2 regions of the Chryseobacterium sp. S90 genome follow, and region 2 is predicted to be linked to the other one. Evidence: riboswitches for the same ligand, from Rfam matches in the RefSeq annotation. Region 2 holds a riboswitch; the other holds the start of a gene.
The links. Region 2 has a riboswitch for thiamine pyrophosphate ahead of ACLMCG_RS18140 (TonB-dependent receptor). Riboswitches for the same ligand answer to the same signal wherever they lie in the genome.
Positions count from the first base shown of each region.

Region 1 (16,605 bases), on a different contig from region 2:
GTTTCCTAATTTTTCCTGAATTTCTGCAGCTTTGATAGTGGAAACTGCAACAGGAGTTTTTCTTTCTTTGGCTGTTTGGGAAAGGTTTCTACCTACCAACATCACCTCATCAATAGATTTTGATTTCTCTAAAGAATCCTTCGTACTCTGCCCGTAATAAAGGGCGGCCGTAGGTAATACAAGCGCTATAAATAGTCGCTTTTTAAAAATAATGCTCATGAAATAAACTAGCGTTTTTGAATTTAAGGCTGCAAAGATGGATATTTATTTTTTAATAAAGTATTAAATCTTCATTACGTGATTTCGTACAGCATGCGAATGATCCATTATTACTCGCTTTTTTTGTGTGTATTAATTAATTCAGTTCTTTAATTTACAATTTGTTATAAAAGTGAATTATCATAAACAGGAAATATTTTTAAATGAATAAAATAATTATGCACTTCTTTATATTTTTCATTGTGATGATTGTTGTTTATTTAAAATATTCTAATTATTCATCATTTTGCTGATATAACGTTTGGTAATTGACTAGAGTCATAAACTTTATACTGTTGTTTTGATACCTTGTATTATCATTTATTTAAAACCGAGATTATTATGAAAAAGAATTTTTTTGAAAGGTTTTCAGTTTGTTTTTCCGGGAAGAAAAGGGGTTTATTCAGATTTTATCTGGAATCATCAATGCTTCAGCGGTATTGATTATGTCATCAAAGAAGGAGGGGAGCTAAAAGGTGTTTTTAAAATCCATAATGAATATGGTGAAGAGTGGACAGATGCTGTAAGCCATCAGTTGGGTAACTATGACTATCTGATGGGTGCTGATATAGAATACCGTAATCCTTATGTAGTAGAAGAAATGAAAAAGTGGATCAAGTGGTATATGGATACCACGAAAGTTGATGGGATTCGGCTGGATGCTTTAAAGCACATCTCTTCAGATTTCCTGAAAGAATGGATCTTTTATATTAAAACAGAATTGAATCCTGATTGCTATATTCTGGGAGAATTCTGGAAAGACGAAGCAGAAAAAATTGAATATTTTTCAGATAAAATGAATGATCTTATCTCTTGTTTTGATGCCCCGCTGCATTATAATTTTTTCACGGCTTCAAAAGAAGGAAAAGACTATAATCTGAGCCAGATTTTAAAAGGAAGCTTTCTGGAAAAGAAACCCGTGTTTTCAGTTTCTTTTGTAGAAAACCATGATACACAACAGCTCCAGGCACTTGAATCTTCAGTGGAAGATTGGTTTAAGCCTATAGCATATACAATTATTCTCCTTTCTGATGAGGCTTATCCCTGCGTATTCTATCCAGATCTTTTTGGAGCAGAATATATCGATGTAAGAGAAGATCAGGAAATACATATTATCATATCAAAAGTGGAGGAGCTTCCCAGCCTTCTTGAAGTGAGAAAACGTTTTGCATACGGTAAACAGATCGATTATTTTGATCATCCCAACTGTGTGGCTTTTGTGCGGAACGGAAATGAAAAGCATCCGGGATGTATTGTGATTATGTCTAATAGTGATGAGGGCTTCAAAGAAATAGAATTGGGAAAAGAGCATGCAGATTCAACCTATATTGATTTCTTAAAGAACCGCCATGAAGAAATTCACACTGATGAAAATGGGAAAGCCATATTTTGTGTCAATCCGGGATCTGTAAGCGTGTGGGTAAAGAAATATAAGCCTTAAAATAACTATACTCTTCAAGAATTTTAGATACCACATCTCAGCATTTAAGGCAAAAATGGTCTTATAGTTGCAGATTTATCACCAATCAAACACTAAATTATTATATTATGGAAACTAAAACAGCAGCCAAAAAATCACCGGCTAAAAAAACAACACCCGCGAAAACATCTGCAAAAACTCCGGCTAAAAAAAATGCAGCCAAAAGTTTGGAAGATCTTTTTGAAGATTCACTGAAAGATATTTATTGGGCTGAAAAGGCACTCTTGAAAGCACTGCCAAGAATGATGAAAAATGCGACCAGCGAAAAACTTAAAACAGCTATTGACAAGCATATTACTGAAACAGAAGGTCACGTTGAAAGACTGGAAGAATGTTTTAAAGCTTTAGGAAAAAAAGCCCAGGCAAAGAAATGCGATGCTATGCAGGGATTATTGGATGAAGGAAAAAGTATCCTGGAAGAGACAGAGCCGGGAGCAGTAAGAGATGCAGGAATCATTGCAGCAGCACAAAAAGTTGAACATTACGAAATCGCCACATACGGTACCCTTGCAGCATTTGCAAAAGTATTGAAAGAGAAGGATTGCCTTAAACATCTTTTAAGCACATTGGAAGAAGAGAAAAAATGTGACGAGCTGTTAACAAAAGTTGCGGATACCAATCTCAACAGCAAAGCAATGTAAAAAAGTATGTATTCATTATAAAAAGGAGACCGGATTTATTTTTGGTCTCCTTTTTATTGTGGAAATCTCAGGAGATTTTAAAAAAGCTGTTTTAGCTTTTGATTGATTTTGTATCAATTTTAATATATTTGCAGTTATTATTTGTATCAATTTGATTTTCTCCTATAGCATACAATTCAAAGAACAATAAAAATTTATCCGGTAAAAAATCTCAGGAAAACCAAAAGTGAGTACCAGCTGTTATGCTTTAAAGAGAAATATAATTCCAGTATTTAAAAAGTTAAAAAAATATGACCCAGCTTAGTTTGTTCGATTCAGAAGACCTGTATGAATTTCCAAAAGATCTTCTTGAATACAGAGAACATTTTCTGGATCAGGAAGAAGCTGACCGGCTTAAAGCTCATCTGCTTGAAACTGCTCCCTGGAAACAAAGAACCCAAAAAATGTATGATAAGATGGTGCTGACACCGCGCTTAACGGCATGGTATGGAGATCAGGAAAATACCTATCCTTCGGGTAATGGTGAGCTGGAGACTAATCCGTGGACTCCCGAACTTCTTTCTTTAAGACAAAGAATAGAAAAAACATTTGGCTATCAGTTCAATTCCGTATTGCTTAATCTTTACCGGGATCATAATGACTCTGTTGCCTGGCATCGGGATAAGGAAAGCAGATATGGAAGCCGCCCGGTGATTGCATCAATAAGTTTAGGTCAGACCAGAAACTTTGATTTCCGGAAAAAAGACCATCATCAGAGTAAATACAGCCTGCCTCTTCCTCATGGTTCATTACTGATTATGAAAGGAAATCTGCAGGAGAACTGGGAACATCGGATTGCTAAATCTGTAACCTCGATGAAGCAGCGTATCAATCTTACATTTCGGTTGGTTCGTCAATTGTAGAATATTCATTTATAATATTTTATGATTGGTGGAGTGTGTTTGCAATATCTCTTTTGGCAGATAAATTGTTGCATTTATAAAAGAAGTTCTTATTGGCTTCATTTATATCACCATTTAAAATTTAATATTATGAAAAATCTTGTAGTAACACTTTTTGCGGTGGCTGCTTTGACGGCCTGCAAAAAAAATGAACCGACATCGTCCAGCCACTCCCCGGAAAGCACAACAATGTCTCCTCCAGCTGAATCCGGCATGACAGTGAGTGATTCCACCAAAATGGCAGAACCAAAAGACCAAACCACCTCTCTCAGTGATCAGGATAAAAAATTTGCAGATGCAGCAGCAAAAGGAGGGCTGATGGAAGTGATGATGGGAGATCTGGCAGCAACCAATGCTGAAAATCCAGCTGTAAAATCTTTAGGAGCGATGATGGTCACAGATCATACCAAAGCGAATGATGAGCTCAAGAAATGGGCTTCGGGAACAGGCTATACCTTACCTGCAGGTCTGGATGCTGAAAAGCAGAAGATGTATGATGATCTGAAAGCTAAGAAAGGAAAAGACTTTGATAAAAAGTATACCGATCTTATGGTCAGTGATCATAAAGAAGACATAGAAGAATTCAAAAAAGAAGCAGCGGAAGGAAAAGAATCTTCTCTGAAATCCTTTGCAGGTAAGACGCTTCCTACATTGGAGCATCATCTGAAAGAATCAGAAAAAGCTAAAAATGCTGTGAAATAATATGACCTGCATCATAAAAAGGACACAGGATATTTGATAATTTTGAAAAGGATTAAATATTATTTTGTTCTTGATTAATAAAGCTCCTCTTTTGTAAGGGGAGTTTTTTGTTGATTATTCTTTCTTTTTATATTCTTCAATTTTCTTAAACTGGTTGTAAGAGCTTTTTAGATTGCGAAGCTGTTCGGCCACAATTTTATTACTCTTTTCACTAAGATTACCATAGCCCAGAGCATTCTCATAAGTTTCTATGGCTGCTTTTTCTCCAAACACTACATTTTCCAATGTAGATTCTACCAGATTTCCCATGGTAAAAGAATTTTTAATGTCAATCCATGTTCTGTGAATAGCTCCTGCGATAGATGGTGAGTCCTCCGGAACGCCCTTTCTTTCAGTGATTAGATTAATGAGTTCATTTTTCATAATTTTCGACTGGGAAATCATATGGTCATATTCATCCTTTACATCAGGATACATTTCCCATACTTTTCCTTCAACTTTTTCAAAACCTTCAATTCTGTCATTGGTAATGTGAAGCAAGTCGTTCAGTAACGATATTTCTTGTCGATTATCCATAATATATACTTTTTAGATTAAACATAATATTGTACTAAATTATCATTTACTCAGCAGCATCTTTATAATCCTGATCATATAGTCTGGCGGATGATTTTCTTATATGAGCTTATTTATTTTTAATAAAAAAAATGGGTTAACAGGATAAATAAAATTCCGATATTCTTTCTTTTTACGGAAAAAAAACAGGACCTTTGCCCCCAACAATGGGGTGCTACTGGTAACAGTGGCTGAGATGATACCCAGGAATGTACTTCCACACCTGATCCGGATAATGCCGGCGTAGGGATTGCTTACTTATCATCTCATCATTTGATTTTTAAATTAATATGATGCAGGAAATTTTAAAACAGATTACCTTGCCTGAATGGTTCGGAGTCTTATTTTCAGTAATTCAGGTCTTACTGGCCCGTAAAAACAATGTCAATAACTATCTTTTCGGAATTGCCGGTATTCTGCTTACATTGTATGTGATGCTTACCTCAAAACTGTATGCTGAATTTACCTTAAACCTTTATTATCTGATCATGAGCATCTACGGATGGCTGTACTGGAAATTCGGGAAACAGAAATCTGAAATGGAGATCTCTGTCACCTCAACTTCTGAAAAGTGGATTGCCGGAGGAATTGTGCTGGGAACTTTTAGCTTATTCTGGTTTTTTCTTACTCATTTTACAGACTCGGATGTTCCCGTTTGGGATTCCTTGGTAAGTGCTTTTGCCTGGGCCGGAATGTGGCTCATGGCAAGAAGAAAAATTGAAAACTGGGTGATTCTCAATATCAGTAATATTATTTCCATACCCTTGCTGCTGCATAAAGAATTGTATCTCTATGCTGTGTTAACATCATTCTTATTTTTAGTAGCAATCTCCGGGTATATGGAATGGCAAAAAATCATTAAAACCAAAGCTAATGCTCAATATTAAAGACATCAGAAAAGAACTTCAGGGAGCTTCTGTAATTTCTGATAAGGTGATACAGCATATTCATGAAAAAGGATTGCTGAAGATCTGGGTACCGAAAAAATATGGAGGTTTAGGATATCGTTTTGAAGAAGGCCTTAAAGCATTATTTGGCTGGGCTGAAACCGATGGAAGCTTTGGCTGGATGCTGACACTCTGTGCCGGAGCCAATTATTTCTCAAGAAACATAAAACCTGAAATTGCTCAATTACTGTTTACCAATTCTGACATTTGTTTTGGAGGAAGCGGAATGGTTGGCGGAACTGCAGAAAAGCAAAATGATAACACCTATATTATTAATGGATTATGGAATTTTGCCACAGGAGCTCCCCATCTGACGCATTTTACACTGAATGCCACAATTACAGAAAAGGGCAAACCTTTATTAGATCACGAAGGCAATGAGATGATTCATTCCTTTATTATTCCGAGAGAGCAGGCTGAAATCATCCCTAACTGGAAATCTATGGGAATGAAAGCCAGCGGTACTTATTCATTTACCATTGAGAATGTTGTGGTCAACGAAGATTACAGCTTTGTGTACGACCATTTCTTCACGGATGATATTCTGGACAGCGTTCCTTTTCGGGTTTTTGCTGATCTGACCCTTTTGGTGAATTACCTTGGAATGGCTTCTCATTTTATTGAAGAGGCAAGGCTTATCCGTCCTCAGATCCATTTCAAAAACTTTGCAGAATCTGTTGAAAAGCATCTGGAAAAGGTGTTAAATATTGCCCGGAATATTGAAAATATTCTTGCTGATAATAAAGAGATTTCAGCAGATCAGCAAAATGAGATTCATACTTATGGAACAGAATTGACAAGTCAATTATCCCACCAGATACTTACTGTTTATACACAGCTTGGAATCCGGGCAACAGCTACTGATTCTGTAATTTATCAGATATTCTGTGATTATTTTACAGCAGCAATGCATTCTAATTTCAGGCCTTCAGCTGATGATTTAGATTTTTCTTTTTGAGGTAATCTAAACCTGTTAAAAGACAGTCACTCTTTAGTCATTATGGTCATGAATTTAAACTTAATATGAATTTAATATGATTGACATCCCTTTTAGATACTTTTGCATCATTGAGTTATAGGTTCAAAGACATTTAAAGGATGGATCATTTTAAAGAAATATATTCCGGTTACAAGCACAGGGTGTATTTTTTTGTAGCAAAATACCTTTCGGAAGAAGAAGATATAGAAGAAATTGTTCAGGATATTTTTATGCATGTCTGGAAGTACTTATCCAAAACCCACTCACCTTCAGAAATTGAAGCACTTATTTTTAAATCTGCCAAACAGGAAATCTCCAACTTCTATCGTAAAAGAAAAATGATCTTCGTTCCACTGGAAAATTCCCCGGAAAATCAGGATGAAGAAAGCTCTGAAATCGAAAAGCAACTGCAGCAGGAAGATCAATTAAAAAAAATAGAAAGTCTTCTGGAACAAGTTCCTGAAAAGAGCCGTGAGTTTTTTATCCAAAACAAAATCCAGAATCTCAGTCTTTTTACCATCGCGCAGGAAAATCATATTTCCAAAACAGCTGTTGAAAAACATGTCAACAAGGTTTTGAAATTTCTAAGGACCAACTTGAATTTTTGGTTTTAACCTTTTTTGTTATATTGATAACAAGCTTCATTTCAAATCTCTTTCCGACGAATGAAGAATCCCATGTAAAGCCTGGATTCTTCATTTCACTGCGTTACATTCAGAATGACAGAGTCATAATAATAGATAGCAGGATTAATTTAAAATCGTATATAATTACCTTAATTAATTTAAATAAAATCAATTTCAACTTTAACGGAATATCAACCCATATGAACAAATCGTTAAATCAAAAAAATAGAGGTTGACGATTCTACACTTCCTGCGTATTCTCTAATAAAGATCAAAAAAGAGTTTATGGATTTCGACAATCAATGGAAATCAGTTAAAGAAGAAAACCGGAAAATGAAAGATTCGGCAGATCAGCGAATCTGGAATGGACTTGAGAGCAAAATCAGATTCAGAAAGAATACAAAACGATTTTTATTGGCTGCGGCTGTTCTTTTGCCTTTATTTACACTGATTACTTTGTTTTCTACAGGAAATGAAATGAAATCTCCTGATCATCAGCAAATAGTTTTCAGAACAGAAAAGGTTCAAAAAGAATTTATACTATCTGACGGAAGTATCATTACACTGGAACCTGAAAGTGAATTGAAGCTGACTGATGGTTTCGGAAAGAAAACCAGGAATGTCTCTTTTAAAGGAAAAGCATTTTTCAGTGTTGCTAAAAATAAAGCGCTGCCGTTTATCATTGATGCCAATGGATTTAAAGTAAAAGTGTTGGGAACCCAATTTTTGCTTGATCAGAGATCTGCAGACAAGAAAGTCTATCTGAAAGAAGGGAAAGTAAAAATTGATTACAAAGGAAATACAACATTTCTTCTGCCCAAAGAAACCTGGCTTGCTGACAAGGACGGAGCCGAGAAACATTTCTACGATCAGGATGTTGTAAAAACATTTGATTTTAATGAAATGAAATTCGGGGAGGCCATTTCTCAATTGGAGAAGACCTACAATGTTTCTATAGCCTATCCTCAGCATTACAAGGAGAATGTAATAAACGGAAACATCACCGGAGATCTGGATAAAGTTATTAAAACAATAGGATTTCCATTTAATCTTACCGCAGGAAAACAATCAGCAAATCATATCATTTTAGAAAAATAATGCACCAGTAATTGGGGTTACCGATGCATTGAAAATAAATCAGTCAATAACAACTAATTTCAGCAAAGCTATGAAAAAAACAACAATTAGCATGATGTTGTTGGGTCTTTTGTGTGCGCCACATTTTACCTATGCAGAGGCTAACAAATGTTTTCAACAGTCCGTTATTCAGCGGAAAACGCCTTTGATTAAAATCTTTGAAAAACTTTCAAAAGAGCATGGCGTAAAATTCTTTTATTCGGTTTCAGACCTGAAAGATATACAGGTGGATGAATCACAAGTCAACTATCAGTCATTATTAGCATCTTTAGACTATCTGAAGAAGAATATCGGTCTTGATTTTAATGTAGATCAAAAAACGGTGACGGTTCGTCTCAATGCAAGAGCGATGGCAAAAATTCAGAGAACCAATGCTCAACAGTCTGCAGAGTATATAAACCCAATTAAAGACACGATAAAATCAAGAGAAAAAAATATTGATGAGGTTGTTTTGGTGGGCTACGGGAAGCAGAGTAAGAAAAACAATTCCGGCTCTATTTCTTCTATTGATGAGAAGCAGATGAAAGGAGTGGCTTCCAGTAATTTTGGAGATATTATTGCAGGAAAAGCAACCGGAGTTCAGATTACCCAGGCCAATGCAAGTCCGGGAAGTTCGCCTTCAATACGGGTGAGAGGTATCGGAACATTGACGGCAGGTTCCAATCCTTTGATCGTTGTAGACGGGCTGCCATTAACTGAAGGTTCTAATCTGAATGCTATTGATCCTAATTCTATTGCCAAAATTGATATCTTAAAAGACGCCGCTTCAGCCGCAATCTATGGTTCCAGAGGAGCAAACGGAGTGATTATCATTGAAACAAAGCAGGGAAAAAAGGGGAGAATGGCTGTTTCTTTCGATTCCTATTACGGAATGCAGATGAGAAGCGATAATGTGAAACTGGTCAACGCTTATGATATGGCCACTTTTCTGAAGGAAGCAAGAGACAACAATTATCTTTCTAAAGGGAGTAACAGAAGTATTTCCGATAATAATGCCACAAGAATAAGCAAAGGAGCTTCTTTAAGAGAATTAATTCCCGATTATTTAGCACCTTACCTCGCAAAGGAGCCGGGACTAACAGATACCGACTGGTTGAATACTGTCATGAAGCCAGCACCCATCAGCCAGACTTCACTGAATATTACCGGAGGAAGTGATAAGAGCAAATATGCTTTTACCATGAGTTATTTTAAACAAAAAGGACTCGTTATCGGGACAGATTACGAAAAATTTTCTACCAGTATCAACCTTTCAACTGAGCTTACAGATAAATGGAAAATAGGGGTAACGATGACGCCGTCTTACGCAACGGGTACAATCAATGCTGCAGAAAATTCAAGAAGTTATAATCCTTTGCAGATGGCTACGGCAATGTATCCTTTTTTTAAACCTTATAATAATGATGGAAGTCTTGCCATTTCTCAGCAGATTCTGGGAAATACAGCAACGGATGGAGCTTTGGTAGAAAATCCTGTGGCCGTTCAGGAAATGACCAACAGAAAATATACATTATTTAAAACATTCGGGAATATCTTCACTGAACTCGAATTGTTAAAAGGTCTGAAATACAGATTGTCCGTAGGTGGAGATTATTCCAATTACGAATACAATTTCTTCGACCCTTCTTCGGTAGGAGCGTACAGAGCAGCAGCTCCGGATGTGACTTTTGCCAACAGAACAGAATATATCCGCAAAAATTATTTAATAGAAAATTTACTTTCATTTGATCAAAAATGGGGTTCTCACCGGGTGGATGCCATTGCCGGGCAGTCTTTCCAGCAGGAAGATAATACACAGCTTTTAACTGAAGCTACCGCATTTCCTGATAACAGTATCCGGAATATTGCAGGCGGAACTTCATTTAAAAATACATTAACGCAATACAAATGGCGGCTGATGTCTTATTTTACCAGAGTTAATTACACGTTTGACAATAAGTATAACCTGATGGCTTCCTATCGTAGAGACGGTTCTTCACGTTTCGGAAAAAACTCTAAGTGGGGAAATTTCTATGCATTTTCTGCAGGCTGGACCGTCAGTAATGAAAATTTCTTTCCTGAAAATAATTTCGTGACAGATTTGAAACTTAGATACAGTCTTGGAAGCAACGGAAATAATCAGATTCCTAATTTCGGGGCACTTTCATTGATGAATCCTGATAATTATAATTTTGGAGGAACTTTAGTGCCGGGATACACAACGGCAACAGCTCCCAATCCGAATATTTCCTGGGAAAAGTCCAGATCAAACAATTTCGGGATCGATTTTTCTTTGTTTAAAAATATCCTGAACATTTCTGCAGATTATTATATCCTGAACAGAGACGGTTTGTTGTTGGATGTTCCCGTTCCGCAACAATCCGGTTTCAGTACCTCACTTCAGAATATCGGTAAGATCAAAAATTCCGGTTTTGAATTACAGATTGCCTCAAAAACGTTTACCATTGCTAAAGATTTTACGTATTCCGGGAGTTTTAATTTCTCAACCAATAAAAATGAAGTGTTAGCGCTTGCAAACGGCCAGAACCAGATTATCACGGGTGAGAATAACTTCTCTGTAACCAAAGTAGGAGGTTCAATTGGTGAAATGTACGGCTACAATATCCTTGGAATCTATAAAACTCAGGAGCAGATCAACAATTCGCCACATATTACCGGAACGATGGTAGGGGATTATATTATGGAAGATCTGAATGGTGACGGAAAAATTGACGTCAATGATAAAAGAAGCTTTGGAAGCGGTGTTCCGAAATACATTCTTGGTTTTAATAATAATTTCAGATACGGGCTTTTTGAGCTGAGCTTCTCCTTATACAGCGAAATTGGTAAGAAAATCTATAATGCGGATGCCGTAACCACTTTAGAATCAGGAGAAGGCTTCGGAATGGCTTCACAGTATTATTTTGACAACCGCTATAACGCAGTTACCAATCCTGATGGCTTTTTCGGGATGCCGAATATGAACTTCTCCAACAACAGGAAAGAGGCCAGAACATCAAATTTATACTTTAAAAATGCAGATTATGTGAGACTGAGATCGCTTCGACTGGCTTTTAATTTCCCTAAATCTATGCTTGAAAATATCGGGATAGAAAACGCACAGATCTATCTGGTAGGAAACAACCTTTTCACGCTGTCAAAATACAAGGGAATGAACATCGATGCTACTTCGGACAATGTTCTTACACAGGGATTTGATCAGGCATATTATCCGGTCGCTAAAATTTATTCTATGGGCTTTAACCTTAAATTCTAAAATCATGAAAAAAATATTCATTACAATATTCAGCCTTTCGGTGATGTGCTCGTGCTCGTCTGATCTTTTGGATGTCAACCCTGAGGCACAGAAAGTTTCATCGCAATTTTATACCAATTCTTCTGAAATTGAGCAGGGTATCATTTCAGTTTACAGCGCTCTTCAGTACACAGGACAATATCAGCTGGCAATGCCGGCTTTGGGTGAATTACCTTCAGATAATACTTATGATGAGGTTCCTGCCAATGATTCTTTTACGTATGGTGAACTTGATTTTTTTACAATTCAGCCTAATAACAGCCTTATTGCAAGTGCCTGGAAAGATCATTATATCGGTATTCAGCAGGCGAATATTATTCTGACGAGGATTGGAAAAATTCCTGATATGACGGATGCCCTGAAGAATACAAGGATTGGCGAAATGAAATTTCTTCGGGCGTTGATGTATTTTAACCTCGTAAGAATTTATGGTGATGTTCCGTTGGTTTTAAAAGAAACTACGAATGTTAACGATTATTTCGGGCAGCTAAGAACTCCTGTTGTTGAGGTGTATTCTGCTATAGAAAAGGATTTGAAAGAAGCTATTGATCTTTTGCCTGCAACAACCTCACAAAAGGGGAGAGTAACTAAAGGAGCTGCGTTGGGAATTATGGGTAAAGTGCTTTTAACACAGAAGAAATTTGCTGAATCATTGACTTATTTAAATCAGATTGAATCGTTAGGTTACCAGCTTTTACCGGATGTCAATAAAATTTTTGATGTTACTAATGAAAATAATGCTGAAATTATTTTTGATGTACAGTTTACTTCCGGATTGAACGGAAATTCGGAGGGTAGTACAGCGTTTCAGATGTTCAGCCCTTCCGGATCGGTTTCCGGGGCCAAAGGACACAATCTTCCGACCAAAGAAGTCTACAATCTTTACTCAGCCGGAGATACCAGACGTTCGGCATATATAGGACTTACTTCAAACGGAATTCCTTTTAGTAAGAAATTGGTGAAAACATCGAATACCATTGCAGATGGAGGAAGCAACTTTGTGGTGCTGAGATTAGCCGATGTGTTCCTGATGATGGCAGAGTGTTTTGCAGAGCAGAATGACATTTCCAATGCGAATTTATATCTGAATAAAATTAAAACCAGAGCAGGAGTTGCTGCTGTAAACCTTTCAACAAAAGATCTTCTGCTGAATGAAATTGACCGCGAAAGAAGACTTGAGTTTGTAGGAGAGGGCCACCGTTGGTTTGACCTTTTGAGAACAGGAAAAGCAATCCCGGTGATGACTGCTCATTTTGCTAATAATCCGGGTTACAGTACCGCACAGATTAAACCTTATCATCTTCTTATGCCTGTTCCGCAGGGGCAGATCAATACAGATCCAGCCATTAAACAAAATCCCGGATATTAATTAAACATTTGAAATTATGCTAAACAATAAATTATTACAAGTATTTCTTCTGAGTTTTTCTTCACTGTTCATTGCGCAACAAAAGAAAATTTTACTTTCTGATTTTCCTGATGATAAAGTAATGGTGGTTGCCCACCGCGGTGATTGGAGAGAGGCTCCGGAAAATTCAGTATGGGCCATAAAAAAGGCTATCGAAAAAGGAGTGGATATGGCTGAAATAGATCTTGCCATGACCAAAGACAGTATTTTGATCCTGATGCACGATAATACGATCGACAGAACGACAACAGGAAAAGGAAAACCGTCTGATTTTACACTGGAAGAAATCAAAAAACTGCATCTGAGAGACGGACTTGGAGTGGAAACGCAAATGAGAGTTCCCACGTTACAGGAAATTCTGGAAATCTCAGACGGAAAAATTCTTCTGAATCTGGATAAAGGTTTTGATTACATCAAACAGGTATATCCCTTGGTGAAAAAAAGAAATATGCTTGATCAGATTTTGTTTAAAGGTCATGAATCCTACATAGAATTCAATCAGAAATATGGCGACATTAAAAATGATATTCATTATATGCCGATTATCCAGTTAGGTAAAAGTGAAGATCTTAAAAAAATATCAGATTATATCAAAAACTATAAAATTTATGGCTTTGAATTTACAGTAGGAACAACGGAAAAGAATCTGATTGATTTTAAACCTTTAAGAGAAAAAAAGATCAAAGTATGGGTCAATTCATTGTGGCCGCATCATAATGCCGGAAATAATGATGATCAGGTCCTGGATAATCCTGATGTTTATGATTGGTATATTAATAAAGGAGTCAACATTATTCAGACCGACCGTCCGAAAGAGCTTATCAATTATCTGAAACGTAAAAACCTTTATTATTGATTAATAAGGTATGGCACAAAAAGATTATAATATGACAAAAACAAAAGGTGGACTGAAATAGTCCACCTTTTTTTATAATAGGTATGTTCTGTTATTAAGACTGGATAAATTCCAAAAGATCTTTATTGATAGTTTCATGCTCTGTAGTCGGCATTCCGTGAGGGAAACCTGGGTAAGTAATCAATTTACCGTTCTTTAATAATTTTGCTGATTTTATAGCAGAATTTTCGATAGGAACAATCTGATCATCTTCTCCATGTAAAACCAAAACCGGAATTTCAACGGCTTTCAAATCTTCTGTAAAATCAGTTTCAGAAAATGCTTTAATACCGTCGTAGTGAGCAACAATTCCACCCATCATTCCTTGTCTCCACCAGTTTCTCTGAATTCCGTCTTTGATGTTGGCTCCTTCTCTGTTGTATCCATAGAAAGGGAAAGTCAGATCAAAATAAAACTGGTTTCTGTTGTTCAGAGTCTGCTCTCTGATTCCATCAAAAACTTCCATTGGAACGCCATCAGGATTGTTTTCACTTTTTACCATTACCGGAGGAACAGCACTGATTAATACCGCTTTTTTTGCTCTGCCATTGGCATATTTATGTACATATCGGATTACTTCACCACCACCTGTAGAGTGTCCAATGTGAACTACATCTTTCAAATCAAGAAATTCTACAAGTTCCGCAGCATCAGATGCATATTGTTCAATAGTGTGGTTATAGATATTCTGGCTTGAACGGCCGTGGCCTCTTCTGTCATGGGAAATTACTCTGTAACCTCTCTGTAAGAAAAAGATCACCTGTGCATCCCAATCGTCAGATGATAATGGCCATCCGTGGTGAAACATTAATACTGGTCCTTGTCCTTGGTCTTTGTAAAAAATCTCAGTTCCGTCTTTTAATGTAAATGTGCTCATAGTTTTAAATTTTTAATGTTAATTGTTGATTTATGTGATAATTTTTTGTTGTCTTATTTCTTTAGCAAATGTAGGACAGTTTGAGTTCATTGAAATTAATCTAGTTTAATTTCGTTCATATTTAATAAAAAATTTTTATTGGGATTTTTGTCTGCATTCTTTTGGAGAACCAAATTTTTACAGAAAAGGCACTAACCAAAGATAGTTAATGCCTTTTTTACTGTCATTCCAATATATATGCTTCTCCAGAACGAGCTGCTTGACTATTCAGTTTAATTGGGATTATATTATTCTATCCATAGATGTCCCATAGAATACGTTTTGGCTTTACCCGCTACAATCACTCTTTCTTTTTTATTTTCACAATAGAGCTGTCCGCCTCTTTCAGACAGCTGACGGGCAAAAAGCGTATCTTTTCCTAATCTTGAAGACCAGAACGGAATGAGCGAGCAGTGTGCAGAACCGGTTACAGGATCTTCGAGAATAGATGACTGCGGCGTAAAGTATCTTGAAACAAAATCACTGTCTGTACCGGCAGCTGTTACCACAAGACCACCAGGATCCAGATTGATAAGGTCAAAAACAGATCTTTCAATGTTGATATTTTTGATGTCGTCCTCAGAATCATACACCAGAATATAATCTCTTGATTTGAAAACTTCTTTGGGCTGAATATTGAGCGATCTGGACAAGATTTCCGGAAGAACAGCAGCTTCAGGCATTCTTGAAGGAAAATCCATATAGTAAACACCATCTTTAACCTCAACTGTTAATTCACCGCTTTTAGTTTCAAAAACGATTCTATTGCTCTCATAGTTTAAGATTGAGATCAGGCAATGCGCTGTGGCCAAGGTGGCATGTCCGCATAAATCCATCTCTATTTCAGGGGTAAACCATCTCAGATGAATCGTACTGCCGTTATTGATAAAGAAAGCTGTTTCTGCTACGGCATTTTCACGGGCAATTTTTAAAAGCAGCTCATCGGGTAACCAGGTTTCTAAAGGAACGACACAGGCTGGATTTCCATGGAAAATTTTTTCAGTAAATGCATCTATTTGATATAATTCTAACTTCATAATTGATAAAAATTTCTGTCTCTAACGAAGATACTTCATTTTTCAGACATTGTTGATAGATTCATCATTCTGTAGTTTTTCTTTTTTCAGATGGCTGATAAAATATGAAGGGCTTACCCCTGTTTCTTTTTTAAAGATAACTGCAAAAACTTCTCTTGAAGAGAAACCGCAAGCCTCTGCCAGATAGCTTATTTTATATTCTCTGAAGATAGGGGTGTCATATAACTTGTTTGTAATGAATTGAATCCGAAGTCCGTTAATGTAATTATTGAAGCTTTTATTTTTATATTGTTTGATAATCTCTGAAAGATATCTTGGGTTGGTAGCCAGTGAATTGGATAAAGAAGTTAGGGTCAGATCTTTTTTCAGAAACTTTTCGGATTTTTCAAATTTTGAAAGCTTATTTAGTAATAAGGCTGTAGTTTCTTCTGAGATGCTTAGATTATTTTCTGCTCCTTTATTCTCTATTTTGATTTCAGTGTCTTGCTTTTCAGAGACTTGAACTTCTTTTTTGAGATTTTCAATAATTGTTTCATATCGTTGATGAAGTTTGTTCTGATTCCGTTTCCAGTACCACCATCCTCCTGTAGCAAGAATCAGGGCAATGACAAAAAAAACGGTTGCAAACAGTAAGATATTATCCTGATGAATTTTATCTTTTTGCTGGCTTATTTTTTTTATAGTTTTATCAGCAGACATTTTATTGGAATGGGCTAAACTATCGCTAA
Region 1 covers NZ_JBLGCX010000001.1:515,124-531,728, reverse strand. Annotated here, with positions in the region: gene ACLMCG_RS02590 (TonB-dependent receptor) at 1-219, opposite strand, end outside; gene amyA (alpha-amylase) at 617-1,699, shown strand; gene ACLMCG_RS02580 (ferritin-like domain-containing protein) at 1,807-2,379, shown strand; gene ACLMCG_RS02575 (alpha-ketoglutarate-dependent dioxygenase AlkB family protein) at 2,670-3,281, shown strand; gene ACLMCG_RS02570 (DUF4142 domain-containing protein) at 3,411-4,022, shown strand; gene ACLMCG_RS02565 (PA2169 family four-helix-bundle protein) at 4,137-4,598, opposite strand; TPP riboswitch at 4,796-4,904, shown strand; gene pnuC (nicotinamide riboside transporter PnuC) at 4,928-5,524, shown strand; gene ACLMCG_RS02555 (hypothetical protein) at 5,511-6,542, shown strand; gene ACLMCG_RS02550 (RNA polymerase sigma factor) at 6,683-7,177, shown strand; gene ACLMCG_RS02545 (FecR family protein) at 7,475-8,287, shown strand; gene ACLMCG_RS02540 (SusC/RagA family TonB-linked outer membrane protein) at 8,358-11,582, shown strand; gene ACLMCG_RS02535 (RagB/SusD family nutrient uptake outer membrane protein) at 11,587-12,990, shown strand; gene ACLMCG_RS02530 (glycerophosphodiester phosphodiesterase family protein) at 13,007-13,885, shown strand; gene ACLMCG_RS02525 (alpha/beta hydrolase) at 13,980-14,801, opposite strand; gene ACLMCG_RS02520 (PhzF family phenazine biosynthesis protein) at 15,089-15,877, opposite strand; gene ACLMCG_RS02515 (AraC family transcriptional regulator) at 15,920-16,605, opposite strand, start outside.
Region 1: linked by a shared signal. The riboswitch ahead of pnuC (nicotinamide riboside transporter PnuC) and the one ahead of ACLMCG_RS18140 (TonB-dependent receptor) in region 2 are both predicted to bind thiamine pyrophosphate.

Region 2 (16,605 bases):
ACCGAACTCGTTCATGAATTTCATAAGTTTAGGAATATTAGCCTGAGCTTTTTTATCCCATACTGAAGCGGTGTGACATCCTGACTGGTAAGCACCGTCTACGATTGGAGAAATTACTGTCGCAGCCATAGATTCCAATTCCTGAGAAGTCATAAGACCTGTCGTATCCTGAGATCCAACGATATTAACTTCTACACGAACATCTGAACCTGCGTGCAATACTTTTCCTGGAGTAGTTCCAACAGCGTTTCTGTTGAATATTTTTTCTACAGCAGTAAGTCCTTGTCCTTCGTGAGAAATTTCTTTTGATGGAGCAAAAACCGCAGGCGCTTCAATTCCTAAAAGCTGGGCTGCAAATGTCTGTAGTTTTTTACCAAATACGATCGCGTAAGATCCACCCGCTTTGATGAATTCCATCTTTTGCGGAGTGAAAGATTTGGTAAGGTCGATCAATTCTTTATCGCCGTTATATAATTTCTTTTCTTTTGTATTGATTGTTAAAACAGTTCCTGTTGCTACTGAATAAGCTTCTTCAAGAACAATGTCTCCATTTTCGTTACGAATTGGGTTTCCGTTTTCGTCAACTTTCTTTACCCAGTTTTTAAGGTCAACACCAATACCTCCGGTAACATCTACAGTTGTAAGGAAAATCGGAGAAATACCGTTTGTTCCTCCTACAATTGGAGCAATGTTTACGAATGGCACATATGGACTGGCTTGTTTTCCTGTCCAAAGAGCAACGTTATTTACTCCGGACATTCTTGATGAACCAACACCCATTGTTCCTTTTTCAGCGATAAGCATAACGCTTGCATCAGGATGTTGTGCCTGTAAAGCTTTGATTTCTTCCTGAGCTTCAGGAGTGATCATACACTTACCATGAAGTTCACGGTCTGATCTTGAGTGGGCCTGGTTACCCGGAGAAAGTAAATCTGTAGAGATATCTCCTTCACCAGCAATGAATGTTACTATTTTGATTTCTTCAGCAACTTCAGGAAGCTTCGTGAAGAATTCAGCTTTTGCATAGCTTTCAAGGATTTCTTTTGCAATTTCGTTACCGCTGTTGAATGCTTCTTTCAGACGGTTTGTATCTGCTTCATAAAGGAAAACCTGTGTTTTAAGAACGGCTGCTGCTTCTTTAGCAATAGCTGCGTCATTACCTAAAGCAAGGTCTAGCAGCACTTCAATAGAAGGACCGCCTTTCATATGAGATAATAATTCAAAGGCAAATGCCGGGGAAATTTCTTCTACTACGGATTCACCCAGAATAATTTCTTTTAAAAATTTTGCTTTCACTCCCGCTGCACTTGTCGTTCCGGGTAGCGTGTTGTAAATGAAAAATTTAAGAGAATCCGATCGGTCAGCATTACCTGAATCTTTAATCTGTGTAATGATTTCGCTTAGTAATTCAGCACCATCAATTGGCTTTGGATGAAGCCCCTGGGTTTTTCTTTCTTCAATCTCTTTGATGTAATCCTTATAAATATTCATAATAGAAGGTCTTTCAACATTAAAGGTAGGCCTGCTTCTTCTTTACCGGTCTGTACAAATACAGTTAATGACATTTTGAGTTCTCACATTTTGATGCAACATTAACCGAATAAAGTCAGCATAATCTACACTTTTTTTTAAAGTTTTTAAAATTATCAAACAATTCAAAATGTTCCCAAAATTACAAATTTTTAATATTTTATAGAAACGAAATTATTTAGATTCTTTATAAATATGAATTTTATAATATCTATTTTTGGTCGTATTTTTGTAGACATATGGCGAATATGAAAAATATCCTTAAAGTTTTATGCATTTTTATTTCGGTTTTCGTTTTTTCACAGACTAAATCTGTGAAGAAAATAACGGTGAAGAAAGGTGTGAAAACTGCGGTTAAGAAAGGGCCTGCAGCCAATAAGCCTAACCCTGATTTAGTAATAATAAATAAAGATCTTCCGGTTTTGATTCCTAAGAAAAAAGGAGATCATTTTGGGTATGTTAACCAGAACGGAAAATTTATTATTCAACCGGAATATCATATTGCCGTATTTTTTTATGAAGATTGTAACCTTCTGAATTCTCCTAATGAAAAAGTCAGAAAATTTGGCACAAAAGAATATGCTACAGTAGAAAAAGATATGATCTCTTACAGGATAGACCAGTCTGGAAAGAGAGTATACCAGTTCAAAGAAGCAGATTTTGGAAAATGTATCTTCGAAGAATATAAACAGCAGCTATTTCAGGCGTATACTATGAATGGCTTTTACGGAATTATTGAAAAATCAAAATTTGTGAATGCTGCAGATTACAGGCAGTTCCAGATTTATCCTCAATATCAGTATCTGTACATTATGGAAGGAGATGATGTGGCCAATCCGATGATTGTTGCTTCCAATAATGATAAATTTGGAGTGATTGATGTTAACAATAAGATCATTATTCCTTTTGAATATTCCAATATTAAAAGAAACTTCAGCTGGAAGCTGGGTAAGATGTTTGAAGTGACCAAAGATGGGTCGAATTACTATTATGTTGACTCAAACAATAAAACCTATTAAAGAATTATAAATGATGAATGATGAATGATGAATGATTCATCCAATAACTCTTATTTTTCATTCTGCTTTTTTCTATCCCGTAACTCAAAACCCTGCACCTCGCACCGCGAATCTCAATTGATATATTTTTTGTAATTTTGCACCTGAAATAAAGGGGTGCTGTAACAGGCTGAGATTATACCCAATGAACCTGGAACAGGTAATGCTGTTTAGGGAACCATTTAAATAATTGATAGATGATTAGCGATAAATGATCGATAAACATCAATGGTCATTTGCTATTTGTCAATTATTTCATAATCACCCCTTTTATTCATTAAATGTCAAGATTTATAGAATGAAAGGATTATTTTTTTTAGGGCTTAGCGTAGGCTCAGTAGCCTTTATGCAGGCTCAGAATAAGGATTCTCTGAAAGTCAGAGAAATTGAGGCGGTCAACTTTACCAAAAGACTGCCGGTTGCAAAGGAAATCATCAACGTACAGAAAGATTTAGACGGTAAAAATTTAGGACAGGATCTTCCTATTCTTTTAAAAAATCAAACCTCCATTATTTCTACTTCAGATGCAGGAAATGGGGTTGGATATACCGGTTTTAGAATTCGTGGAGTTTCAGGAAGCGGGATTAATGTAATGATGAATGGCGTTCCGTATAATGATTCTGAAAGCCAGGGAACTTTTTTTGTGAATGTTCCTGACCTTACAAGTTCTGCTTCACAGATCGTTATTCAAAGAGGGGTGGGAACCTCTAATAATGGCGTTTCTGCTTTCGGTGCAAGTATCAATGTGATTTCTAAAGATCCTGAAGAAAAGTTTTATTTTAAAACAGATGACAGCTACGGCTCATTCAATACCTATAAATATTCAGCTGAGATAGGCTCCGGTAAGTTCTGGAAAAACCGTCTTTCTGTAATGGGAAGATATACCCATATTCACTCTGATGGGTATATAGACAGGGCTTCCTCAAATTTACATTCTTATAATTTTACGGCCTTATTTGAAGAAGGGAATACCAAATTACGTTTAATGGCTTTTGGTGGAAAAGAGAAAACCTACCAGGCATGGAACGGTATTGATAGAAAAACATGGGAAACCGATCCTAAATTTAATGTTTCAGGTGCCATTTATGATGCCAGTTGGGAGAATATTGTAAGCTTCTATGATAACGAAACAGACAATTACAGACAGAACCATTATCAGTTGCTTTGGGAACAGAAATTCAGTGACCGATGGAATATTGAAACTACTTTTCACTATACTAAAGGAAAAGGATATTACGAAAATTACAAGCAGGGAGATCCTTTTTCCAGATATAATTTACCCGATCTGACTGAAGGAGGGCAGACCATAAAATATTCAGACTTTATCAGAAAAAAATGGCTGAATAATGATTTTTATGGAGTTGTTTCAACGCTTTACGGAAAGTTTGAAAACTTAGACCTGAATATGGGAGTTGTAGCCAATCAATATTACGGAAGACACTACGGAAATGTTACGGGAGTATTTTTTCCTCAGATTGATGAAAGTGAGTATTACAGAAGCCGTTCAATAAAAAATGAAGTATCCGGTTTTGCAAAAGCTTTGTTCAGAGTAGATAATTTTGAATTTTTTGGTGATTTACAGCTTAGAAAAATCAACTACAATACTAAGATCCTGATGGCTGGTGATGGTGAAGGAGCTGATTTAAGTAAAAACTGGTTGTTCTTTAATCCTAAAGCCGGGGTAAATTACAGAATTGAAGGAGGTAAAGTTTTCCTTTCCTATGCCCATGCCCACCGTGAACCAAACAGGGATGATCTGATGGCGAATAACGATGTGAAAGCTGAAAAACTTCATGATATTGAAGCCGGTTTTGAAAAACAGTTTGGGATTGTATCATTTACTGCGAATGTGTATTATATGTACTACGTTAACCAATTGGTCTTAAATGGTGTACTTAATAATGTAGGAGCTTTCATCAGAACCAATTCCGGGAAGAGTTACAGAAGAGGAGTGGAGCTTGGTGCATTGGCAAAATTATCTAAACAATGGGAGGTTTCAGGAAATGTAACTTTAAGCCAGAGCAGAAATCAGGATTTCAATATTCAGAATGGAGATGTTCCTGAAAGACTTGGAAATACACAGATTTCTTTCTCTCCGAATGTGATTGCCAATTTAGGTCTGAAATTTAATCCTACAAAGAACTTTCAGTTTGCTTTAATGAATCAGTATGTTGGGAAACAATATCTGGATAATACGGAAGATGCCAATCTGCAGCTTAAAGATTATTTCCTGACCGATTTCAACGCTCAGTACCAGTTTAAAATTGCCAATAATGAAATTGCATTAAAACTATTGGTGAATAACCTGTTCAACAAGAAATATGTCAACAATGGATCTGTGTATGAAGGACAGCCCTATTATTTTTCACAGGCAGGAACCAATTTTATGTTTGGAGTGAGCTGGAAGATTCAGTAATGAGAAATTGGAGAGCAAATAAGTGAATTTGAAAATTTGCCCTTTTACCCGTTTCATTACAATTGTTAAGCTTAAAAAAAGAAGTTTAAATATCTGTATTCCAGTTTTGATACAGAATAATCAAAAGACTGTTTCGACAGTCTTTTTTTATATAGGTTAAATATCTTAAAAAGTCATGAAAAAGTTATAAATTTGCTGCCAAATGAATATTTCAGCATACATTTTAGAATACTTAAAACAATTTGGAACTGCCACGGTTCCAGGCTTTGGGGTGTTTTCACTGAAAAATTCTAAGGCAATTATCAATTCCGAAAACGGGAGCATCTTACCTCCAGCCAGTCAGATTGAATTTACAATAGACTACGAAGTACAGGCTGAAGATCTTACTGCTTTTATTGCAGGACAGAAACAAATGTCTTTAGAAGCTTCAAGAAGTGATCTTAAGATCCAGACAGATTTTTGGAAGAAGAAACTTCAGGCCGAGCAGGTTCTTGAAATTCAAAACCTTGGAACAGTTTTCATTGAAGAAGGACATACTCATTTCAAAGGAAAAAGAATAGAATCAGGGCGTCCGGACTTTTATGGACTGGAAGAGATCAGATTTTCAGATATCAATAACGGAGAAAAGGTAAATCCTTCAGTTAATCGTGAAAAGGATTTTAAATTCAGAAAAACTATTCTCTGGATTTTCCTTTTGGCTATTCCGGTTTTGGGGATTTTATACCTGGCTATTACCCAGCAGGAACTTCTTTTTGGTAAGAAATCTTTCAATAAGGTTTCTGTACAGACCTCTACTCACAGAATTGTAAAAGATACCATTAAAGTGATGGTACATAGCCCGAAAACAACCGTTTCAGATTCTTTGAAAAAAGATTCATTAGCAAAATCTGTCGGAAAAGCTGTAAAACCAGCTCCGGCCGTTCCAAACAACACTAAGACTAGATGGCAAAAATAAAAAAAGCGTCAGAATCTCTGACTATTATGACCAATATCGTTCTTCCGAACGAAACCAATTCTTTAAGAAATCTTTTTGGAGGTGAATTGTTAGCGAAAATGGACCGTTGCGCGTCTATTTCTGCAGCAAGACACTGCGAAAGAAGAGTAGTAACAGCTTCTGTAAACCACGTATCTTTCAATCATCCGATTCCGGAAGGCGGAGTAGTGGTATTGGAATCTAAAGTTTCCAGAGCATTCTCTACTTCTATGGAAGTATATGTAGATGTATGGTTGGATGATCCAATCAATCAGAAGAAAATTCACACCAATGCAGGTATTTATACTTTCGTTGCAGTGGATGAATTCAACCGCCCGATTCCTATTCCGGAAATGATCCCGGAAACAGAGGAAGAGAAAGAAAGATTTGCAGCTGCATTCCGTAGAAAAGAACTTTCATTAATCCTTTCCGGAAGAATGAAGCCTTTGGAATCTGTAGAACTTAAAAAGCTCTTCCAGGAACCGCAGGAATCTAAGAAAGATAAAAAGTAAAAACACAAAAAACACAAATGTCTTACACGAATTTTCACAAATGGTTTGTGTAAGGTTACATGAAAAAAAATATTAAAATGGATATTTCTGAAAACGATATATCAAAAATTGTTTACGAAGCAGGATATACAGTTCACAAGTCATTGGGACCAGGGCTTTTGGAAAGTGCTTATGAAGAATGTCTGTTTTATGAATTAAATAAACATGATATTCTCGTAGAAAGACAAAAACCAATGCCATTAGTTTATGATGAGGTAAAAATGGATGTTGGCTATAGACTTGACTTTTTGATTGAGGAAAAATTTGTGCTGGAAATAAAATCTGTAGAATCTTTGCATAATATTCATCTAGCGCAGATACTCACTTACCTTCGTTTAAGCAATTGTAAGCTTGGGATGTTGATCAACTTTAATACAATCCAGTTTAAAAACGGAGTAAAAAGAGTTATTAACGGTACTTTGTAATTTGTGTTATTTGTGAAATAAATTAGTGTTATTTGTGTTTGAATAAAAATGAAAATACTTCTTTTAGATAAAAACCATCCTCTCATCACTGAACAGCTTTTGGCTCAGAATTTTATATTGGAAGAGGATTTTACGTCGTCTTATGATGAGGTTTGTGATAAAATTGAAAACTATGACGGGATTATCATCAGAAGCCGTATCCCTTTAGATCAGAATTTTCTGGAGAAAGGAAAGAACCTGAAATTTATTGCAAGAGTAGGCGCCGGAATGGAAAATATAGATATTCCCGTTGCTGAAAACCTGGGAATCCAACTGATCAATTCTCCTGAAGGAAACAGGGATTCTGTAGCAGAACATGTGGTAGGAATGCTGCTTGTGATTATGAACAGACTTTTTATTGCTTCTCAGGAGGTGAAAAACGGAATCTGGAAACGTGAAGAGAACAGAGGAGATGAATTGCTGGGAAAAACAGTAGGGCTTATCGGGTATGGAAATATGGGGAAAGCTACCGCTAAAAGACTTTCAGGGTTCGGATGTAAAGTGATCTTCCATGATATCCTTCCTGGTCTTTCGGATGAATATGCAACACAGGTTTCACTGGAAGAGCTGAAACAGTCTGCAGAGGTTTTAAGCTTACATATTCCTTTGACTTCGAAAACTCATTATCTTATTGACGAAAATTTTATTGCTGAGATGCAAAACAACTTCTATTTTATCAATACAGCAAGAGGAAAGAATGTGAAAACTAAAAGTTTAGTAGAAGCATTGAAGTCAGGAAAGGTAAAAGGCACCTGTCTGGATGTATTAGAATACGAAAAGTCTTCATTTGAGCATATTGAAACAGAAAATGAAGATTTAAAATATCTTCTTGAATCTGAAAAAGCAATTGTAACGCCACATATTGCCGGATGGACCCATCAGAGCAAAGAAAAACTGGCCCAGTTTATTGTAGATAAAATTGTAGCATCACATTGTTAAGCTAACAAACGAAGAAAATAAAAGCTAAAGGCGGATTTACAAAAAAGTAAATTCGCTTTTTTCGTATATTTTCAACTTTATATTGATTTTTAAACAAGTAAGAAACTCTGTAATCATGATTTGGACACCAATAACAATTGAAGAAATCTTAGAAATGATTTTCTCAACAGAAAAAAAGTTAAATGGTAATCTTTTAAACTTCTGGGATCTAATCAAAATAGATCCTGAAAAATGGCATGAAGAAGATTATGGACAAGAAGGTGGCGGCTTTTGGGTAGTAGGTTTAATGGGAATAAGAGTCATCTATTATAATGATATTGAAGAAGGATTTAATATTTCAGAGTATACGAAATACGGAACAATTGATCATTATTATTGTAACCAGGATGAACTCCATACTGCAATTTTGAGTCTTTATAGTATTATCTCATTTGGAGGAAGGATTATAGGACAGGCAGGACCCCCTATTTAGAAAACAAATTTACGTTTCTGGTAATTCTGGCTGTTTTGCCTGTTCGCGAATTTTTTTCTCATTTATGTTAAATAATTCATAATGTCCCTCTCTTGGTTATTATTTATTTTTGAGTTTTATTAAATTGCCGCTCATTTTGAATCTCATGACGAAGCGTAATTTTGTACTTATCCTAACTGTTCTTTTATCAATATTTTCCTGTAAAAAAAAGTCTGAAGCCAAAGAAGTTTCAGCTGAAAACACGACTAATCTACCCAACTATGGAAATGTAGACTTCGGAAGTATTTTCGTCAAAGGTGATGGACAGCTTTTGAACAAACAGACAACGGTAAGCTATATAGATCAGTATTACAAAAAAATATGGGAAGAAGGTAACCTTAGCGGTGGAATTCTGGTGGCTAAGGGAGATGAAATTCTTTACGAAAACTACAGAGGCTTCGGAAGAGAAGGCAATCAGATGCCGATTGATAAAAATACACCATTGCACGTAGCTTCGGTTTCAAAAACATTAACGGCGATGGCGATGATGAAACTGATTGAAGCAGGGAAAATAAAATTTACAGATCATCTTACCCAGTTTTTTCCGGGATTCCCATATCCGAATGTTACCGTTCAGACTTTGTTGGATCAAAGAAGCGGTCTTCCGAAATACGAATATTTTATTACCAAAATACAGCCTGCACCGGCAGAACTTTCCAAACAATTTATTACGAACCAGGATGTGTTGAATATGATTATCAAATACAAACCTGATCTGGCAAGAGATACCAATACAGGATTTATGTACTGTAATACCAACTTTGCTTTATTGGCATTATTGATTGAGAAAGTAACAAAAACTCCTTTCCCGCAGGCGATGAAAGAAATGGTTTTCACTCCGCTGAAAATGAACAACACGTATATCTTCCAGGAAAAAGATATTCCTACAGCTTCACAGTCTTTCTATTATGGAGGAAATAAATTGTATCCTTTAGACAGATTGGATCTTATTTATGGTGATAAAAATGTGTACACTACTCCAAGAGATTTGTATAACTTCTCAAAAGCAATGTATTCGAAAAATTTCCTTAAACCAGAACTGATGGAGATGGTTTTTGCTCCTTACAGCAATGAAAAGGCAGGAATGAATAATTATGGATTAGGATTCAGAATGAAAATTTTTGATAATGGTGAAAAGCTGACGTATCACAACGGATGGTGGCATGGTACAAACTCTGTATTTGCCCATCTTTTAAAATCTAAAGTTACCATCGTTGCTATCGGAAACAAGTATTCAAACAAAGTATATACAGCCCTTGCATTATCAGGATTATTTGAGGATTTTCCTTTACAGAAAGAAAAGCTGCACACTGTTATGCATGACAATAAAGATACTTTAAATTCCGGACAGGAAGTTTTTGGAGAATAATGTTTATTTTTGCTTAAACATTTTCATGAAAAGGTTTCTTTTATTATTTGTTATCTGTTTTCTTGTACATTCATGTGCAAGGGTGGGATCTCCTGTTGGAGGGCCTAAAGATACTTTAGCACCGAGGTTTTTAAGTTCAAACATTGATACTACAAGAATTAATGTTAAAAAAGATATTCACGAGCTCCGTCTGGATTTTGATGAATATGTGACATTGAAGGACATCAATAAAAACCTGATTATTTCGCCCCCAATTAAAGGGATAACGAGGATTCTTCCTTCCAATATAGCCAACAAATTTGTGCTGATCCAGTGGACTGACACTCTTCAGGCCAATACAACTTATAATTTCAATTTCGGAAACTCCATTGTAGATAATAACGAGTCGAATATACTGAGGTATTTCAATTTTGCTTTTTCTACAGGAGATAAATTGGACGATCTTTATATCAGTGGTGAAGTAAAAGATGCGCTGGATACCAAAAAGAAGACGGCTGCAACAACGGAAAATAAACTTGTGGTTGGATTGTATCAGGTAAAAGATACCATGGATTATAAGAAAAAACCTTACTATATCACCAAGGTAGATGAAGATGGATACTATGAATTGAATTATCTGACTCCTGGAAAATATAAAATTATTGCTTTTGACGACGAGAACGGAAACTCTATGTATGACCCGGGAAAAGAAAAAGTTGGATTCCAGAAAGATCCTATAGAGGTGGAGAAATCTATTTCAGGATTGAATTTAAAAGTATACCCTTCAAGAAAAGCAGTGAAATATTCGGAGATGAAAGAAATTGCAGGTGGGATTATAATGTCATTTGAAGGAAATCCTGATGACGTGAAAGTTCAGTCTCTGAATGAAAAAATAAAGGATATCAAAATAACACACAACCCAAAATCCGACTCTGTCAGAATCTGGTTTGATGCTGTAAAAGATGATGTGGGACAGACAGCCAATGAAAAACTCACATTTACTCACAATAAAGGTCCGAAAAAAGATAGTGCTTACAGCGTTTCTTTGTTTTACAGATACAATAAGAAGAATGTAATGGATGTTGTTAGCGATAACGACGGAACTTCAATCGCTCCAAAAGCAGATTTAAAGCTTGCATCAAACTATATCATTGATAAAATAGACCCATCCAAATGGACATTAAAAATGAAAGGTGACAGTTTAACAGCTTTACCATTCACCGCTAAAATTTCGGATACAAATCCTTACCAGATCCATGTTCAATCAGATTTTGTGATGGGGAAAAGCTATGAGCTTACTGTTCCTAAGGAAACGGTATCTTCATTCTATGCAAAAAACAGCCAGTCAAAACGTTTTGATTTTGATGTTGCTAAAGCAGATCAGTTTGGAAGCGTTGAGTTTTCCATTGCAAATGCTCCGGAAGCGAATTATTGGATTCAGCTGATAGATTCTTCAGACAAAATCAGCTATCAGAAATATTTAAAAGGAGATAAAGTAAAGTTTGATATACTGAAACCAGGAGAATACATTGTAAGAATATTGGTAGATAATAACGGAAATAAATATTGGGATGAGGCCGATTTCGCCAATGATATTTTTGCCGAAGATGCCTATATCTTCCATAAAAAAGTGATCGTAAGAGGATTGTGGGAAACAAGAGAAGATTGGGATCTGAAGGATACCAGAACACTTGACAGCCCTAAATCAACATCTCCAACTCCAGTCCCAGTACCAACGTCTGCTTCGTCATCAGAAACTTCTCTGCCTGCCGAACCTGCTGCTACGAAACAAGTGCTGAAAAAAGAAATTAAGTCTGGTAACGCCGTATTAACTCCGTCAAAGTAAACAGATGAAAATGGCTAAGAAAATAGTATTCTGGACATTGGTAGCATTTGCCCTGATTCAGTTTTTTCCTATTGACAGGACCAATAAACCTGTTGATTCTGCTGCAAACTTCGTTGATGCAAGGAAAACACCCGAGAAGATCAGAACACTGCTCAAAAATGCATGTTATGACTGCCATTCCAATGAAACGGTTTATCCGAAATATGCTTTTATCGCACCTGTTTCATGGTCTGTAAAAAGCCATATAAATGAAGGGAGAGAGCATCTCAACTTTTCTATCTGGGAAACTTATAATAAGGATCTGAAGGAGAATATGATCACTAAATCTATTCAGACAATCCAAAGCAAAGCAATGCCAATCCCTGGTTACATAGTCTATCATAAAGAAGCTAACCTTTCAGAAGCAGAAAGAGCATTGCTGGTTCAGTATTTTGAAGAAATGCTGAAGACGAAGACCTATTAGGTTCTACAATAAAAAACTCCCGCAGATTTTACACACTAAGCATATTGTTTAAACAATTATCTGCCTGATCTGTAAAATCTACGGGAGAATATTTACAAAAATTATTTCTTTAAATAGCCCTCAAAAAATTTCTTCTGAGAATCAAAAGCAATATCTTCAAGGTCTAGCTCCTGTAAAGGAATCCACACTGCTTCTGAGATCTCTGAGAGTTCAAGATTTACCTCAAACTTTTCTGAAACATGATACTCATAAAAGAGATCGATGGTGTTGTAATCAATTTCTTTATATTGATAGATGTTAGGAAGGCTGGTAAGGTATTTCAGGTTGGAAATATCGATATCAAGCTGAAGTTCTTCAAAAAGTTCTCTTTTACAGGTTTCCTCTGCACTTTCTTTAGGGTCAACGAATCCTCCGGCAAGATCAAGTTTTCCTTTTTTAGGATCTCTGTTTCTTCGGGTAAGGTAAATTTCGTCTCCACATCTGATGACAACTGCTACAGCACCTGCCACATTATTATACAAAGTAAAACCACATTCCGGACAGCTCCATTTTTTTTCGCCATCCCAGTGTAAGGACTCTTTGCCGCAGCTTGGGCAATATTTCAATAGTTTCATTGAGCAATATTAATATTTCTCGGGTGATAACTCAAAATAACATCCCTTAATTCTTCCGTCTTCAGATGCGTATAGATTTCCGTTGTTGTAATACTGGAATGTCCCAGCATTTCCTGAATATAACGAAGATCTGCTCCGTTCTGCAGTAAATGCGTAGCAAATGAATGTCTGAAGGTATGTGGAGATATTTTTTTGTTAACCCCTGCTTTATCTGTAAGTTCTTTAATAATAAGAAATACGATCACTCTGGACATGGATGTCCCACGGCTGTTCAAAAACAGAGTGTCTTCATATTTTTTATTGATTTTACCTTTAGAACGTACCTCTTTGATATAACTTTCCAGCAAATCAGCGGTATAATCAGCCAAAGGAACAAAACGGGTTTTGTTTCCTTTTCCGTGTACCTTGATGTATTGTTCTTTAAAGTTGATATTGGAGATTTTCAGATCAATCAGTTCAGAAACACGGAGTCCGCATCCATATAGTACTTCTATGATGCAGTGGTTTCTTTTGCCAAGATCTGTATTGACTTCAATAGCAGCGATGATTTTGTTGATATCAGGCAGGCTTAGGGTATCAGGTAGGTATAATCCCAGTTTAGGGCCTTCAAGTAACGCAGCAGGGTTGTCTTCACGATATTCATCCTCAAGCAGAAATTTGAAAAAAGCTTTGATGGAAGATATCCATCTTGCCTGTGATCTCTCACTGAATTTCTGTTTAGAAAGATTGAAAATGTATTCCTGCAGGTTTTCGTAACCGATAGAATCTGGACCGACGTTTGCCAGATCTTCTTTTGCATAATCTTTTAATTTCTTAATGTCCCGAACGTAGGCGTCGAGAGTGTTTTCTGAAAAATTCCTTTCGAAACGAAGAAATATTTCAAAATCTTTGATCTTTTCATCCCAAGTCATTTGTGCTTATTTTTTTAGTTCACAGTCCGATATTTGTTCTATTTCAATGTTATGGTTCCTCAGGAACGATATCCCATCGTCATCTGAATACTCATTAATATACACCAGTCTCGTAATTCCTGCCTGTAAAATCAGCTTGCTGCATTCTTTACAGGGAGACAGCGTTAGGTATAACGTTGCCCCTTTCGCAGATTGAGTAGAAGCGGCCAGCTTTAATATAGCGTTGGCTTCAGCATGCAATACGTACCAGTGTGTTTTCCCTTCTCCATCTTCACAGCAGTTTTCGAATCCCGAAGGAGTCCCGTTGTAACCATCTGAAATAATCATCCTATCTTTTACGATAAGAGCTCCCACCTGTTTTCTCTTACAGTAGGAGAGTTTTGCCCATTCTTGGGCCATTTTTAGATAAGCTTTATCAAACTTATTCATACCGCAGCATTGTTTTTTTTCGAAATAATTTGGATTAAAGTCTTTAGAAAGACTAGAAGTTAGGCTTTCTCTTCTCTAGAAACGCATTAACTCCTTCTTTCTTATCTTCCATTTCAAAAAGTTCTCCGAAATATTTGATTTCAGTTTCAAAACCTTTCTCCGTGTCAGATAAATTTACGGCATTTATAGCCTTGGATATTGCCATTGGTGAATTGTAGGCAATAGTATTTGCTAATTCTTTCGTTTTGGTTAATAATTCTTCAATAGGATATACTTCATTGACAAGTCCGATCTCTTTTGCTTTTTGAGCAGGGATCATTTTGGCAGAGAAGATCATTTCGTTGGCAATACCTTTTCCTACAAGCTTTGGAAGCCTTTGAGTTCCGCCGTATCCCGGAATTAATCCAAGAGTTACTTCAGGAAGCCCCAATCTGGCGTTTTCCGATGCATATCTGATGTGGCATGCCATAGCAAGCTCTAAACCTCCGCCCAATGCAAAACCATTTACGGCTGCGATGACAGGTTTAGACATATTTTCAATTTTATTAAACAATGTATTTTGTCCGTTTCTTGCAAGTTCTTCTGCTTTTTCCTGCCCGAATTCGCTGAATTCCTTGATGTCAGCACCTGCTACAAAGGATTTCTCTCCACTTCCGGTAAGGATAATTACCCTGCAGGAATTGTCGGCGTTAAGCTCGTCCAGTGCGGTACTGATTTCCTGAATCGTTTTTGCATTTAAAGCATTTAAACTTTCAGGTCTGTTTATGGTAATGATAGATAATTTATCTTCTTTTTTTAATAATATGTTCTCGTAACTCATTTTTCCACTTTAAAATATCATCCTTTGCAAATTATGAATTTTTTACAAAAAAAAGGAAAAAATATTATTTTTTTTTCCTTTTTTTTAATTTATCATTCAATATGATTATTTGGAATGATTCATCATATTTGCATCAATATTGACGTTTAGCTGAGAAGCTACTTTCATGCCAAGCTCAATGTTGGCTCTGAAAAAGTGACATAATTGTCGGTTAATAATCTCATCTTTTTTCGGCCCGCTGATGCCTTTCATGCTTCCTATAATATTTTGGATCAGCCGATCTCTGTCTTCTGCATTCATTGCTTTTGAATAAAGCAGACCTGGTTGAGTATAATGATCGCTGTCATTATCATTTCTGTTATAGCTGGCAACATGAGCACTGTCTAATTCATACTCAAAACCTTTGTAATCAGAATCTGCTTTGATATCATCGAAACTGTTCGGGTGGTAATTCGGTTTGTCCTGATAGTAGCTTGAATCTGCCATATAACCATCTCTTTGATAGTTGTTGACCGCAAAAGGACATCTGTTTACTTCTAATTGATGAGCGTTGACACCTACTCTGTAACGATGGGCATCAGGATAAGAGAATAATCTTCCCTGCAGCATTTTGTCGGGGGAGAAACTAATTCCATTAATCAGGCTGCTTGGTGAAAATGTAGATTGTTCAACATGGGCAAAGTAATTAACAGGAACTTCATTGAGCTCCATTTCTCCTACCTCAATTAAAGGAAAATCATCATGGAACCATACTTTTGTTACATCGAAAGGATTCCATCTGAAATCTTTTGCCTGTTCCTCGGTCATCACCTGAATGTACATAGTCCATTTCGGGAAATCGCCGTTTTCAATAGCATTACATAGATCTTCCTGAGCAAAGTCAGGATTTTCACCAGCCATTTTTACAGCTTCTTCATCAGTGAAATTTTTCACTCCCTGTTTTGTTTTGAAGTGGAATTTCACCCAGACTCTTTCATTATTATCATTGATCATGGAGAAAGTATGAGACCCGAAACCATGCATATGTCTGTATCCGTAAGGTGTTCCTCTATCTGACATTAATATAAGAACCTGATGAAGCGATTCCGGATTTAAGCTCCAGAAATCCCACATCATTGTAGCACTTTTTAAATTGGTTTTTGGAACTCTTTTTTGGGTATGAATAAAATCCGGGAATTTTTTAGCATCCTTAATAAAGAATACCGGAGTATTATTTCCCACAAGATCCCAGTTTCCGTCTTCAGTGTAAAATTTTAAAGCAAAACCTCTTGGGTCTCTTGCGGTATCTGCACTTCCTTTTTCTCCACCCACAGTAGAGAATCTGGCAAACATCCTGCACGAATTTCCTATTTTTGAAAACAGCTTTGCCTTTGTGTACCGGCTGATATCATGGGTTACGGTAAAGGTTCCGTAGGCTCCGCTTCCTTTGGCGTGCACTATTCTTTCAGGAATTCTTTCCCTAACGAAATGCGCAAGATTTTCCTGAAGAATAAAATCTTGCAGCAATACAGGGCCTCTTGGTCCTACCGTCTGTGAATCCTGATGCTCAAAGTAAGGTGCTCCGTTGCTTAACGTTAATTTTTTAGAATCCATATAATTGAAGATTTGAGTAATTCTTTTTCCTTTTTCTAAATTGAAGTGTAAAGGTAGTGAATATCAAATTTACTTGAATTTTTAATTGCTAATAACAAAAACGTTATATCTTTGTAATAGATAATATTAATCAAATGAA
Region 2 covers NZ_JBLGCX010000007.1:74,793-91,397, reverse strand. Annotated here, with positions in the region: gene ACLMCG_RS18150 (bifunctional aconitate hydratase 2/2-methylisocitrate dehydratase) at 1-1,491, opposite strand, end outside; gene ACLMCG_RS18145 (WG repeat-containing protein) at 1,845-2,549, shown strand; TPP riboswitch at 2,692-2,783, shown strand; gene ACLMCG_RS18140 (TonB-dependent receptor) at 2,887-5,004, shown strand; gene ACLMCG_RS18135 (hypothetical protein) at 5,207-5,959, shown strand; gene ACLMCG_RS18130 (acyl-CoA thioesterase) at 5,947-6,489, shown strand; gene ACLMCG_RS18125 (GxxExxY protein) at 6,567-6,953, shown strand; gene ACLMCG_RS18120 (2-hydroxyacid dehydrogenase) at 7,002-7,931, shown strand; gene ACLMCG_RS18115 (hypothetical protein) at 8,047-8,403, shown strand; gene ACLMCG_RS18110 (serine hydrolase domain-containing protein) at 8,549-9,811, shown strand; gene ACLMCG_RS18105 (Ig-like domain-containing protein) at 9,837-11,636, shown strand; gene ACLMCG_RS18100 (heme-binding domain-containing protein) at 11,641-12,099, shown strand; gene ACLMCG_RS18095 (NUDIX hydrolase) at 12,201-12,713, opposite strand; gene xerD (site-specific tyrosine recombinase XerD) at 12,710-13,624, opposite strand; gene ACLMCG_RS18085 (deoxycytidylate deaminase) at 13,631-14,053, opposite strand; gene ACLMCG_RS18080 (enoyl-CoA hydratase/isomerase family protein) at 14,106-14,873, opposite strand; gene ACLMCG_RS18075 (catalase) at 14,979-16,466, opposite strand; gene ACLMCG_RS18070 (LysR substrate-binding domain-containing protein) at 16,601-16,605, shown strand, end outside.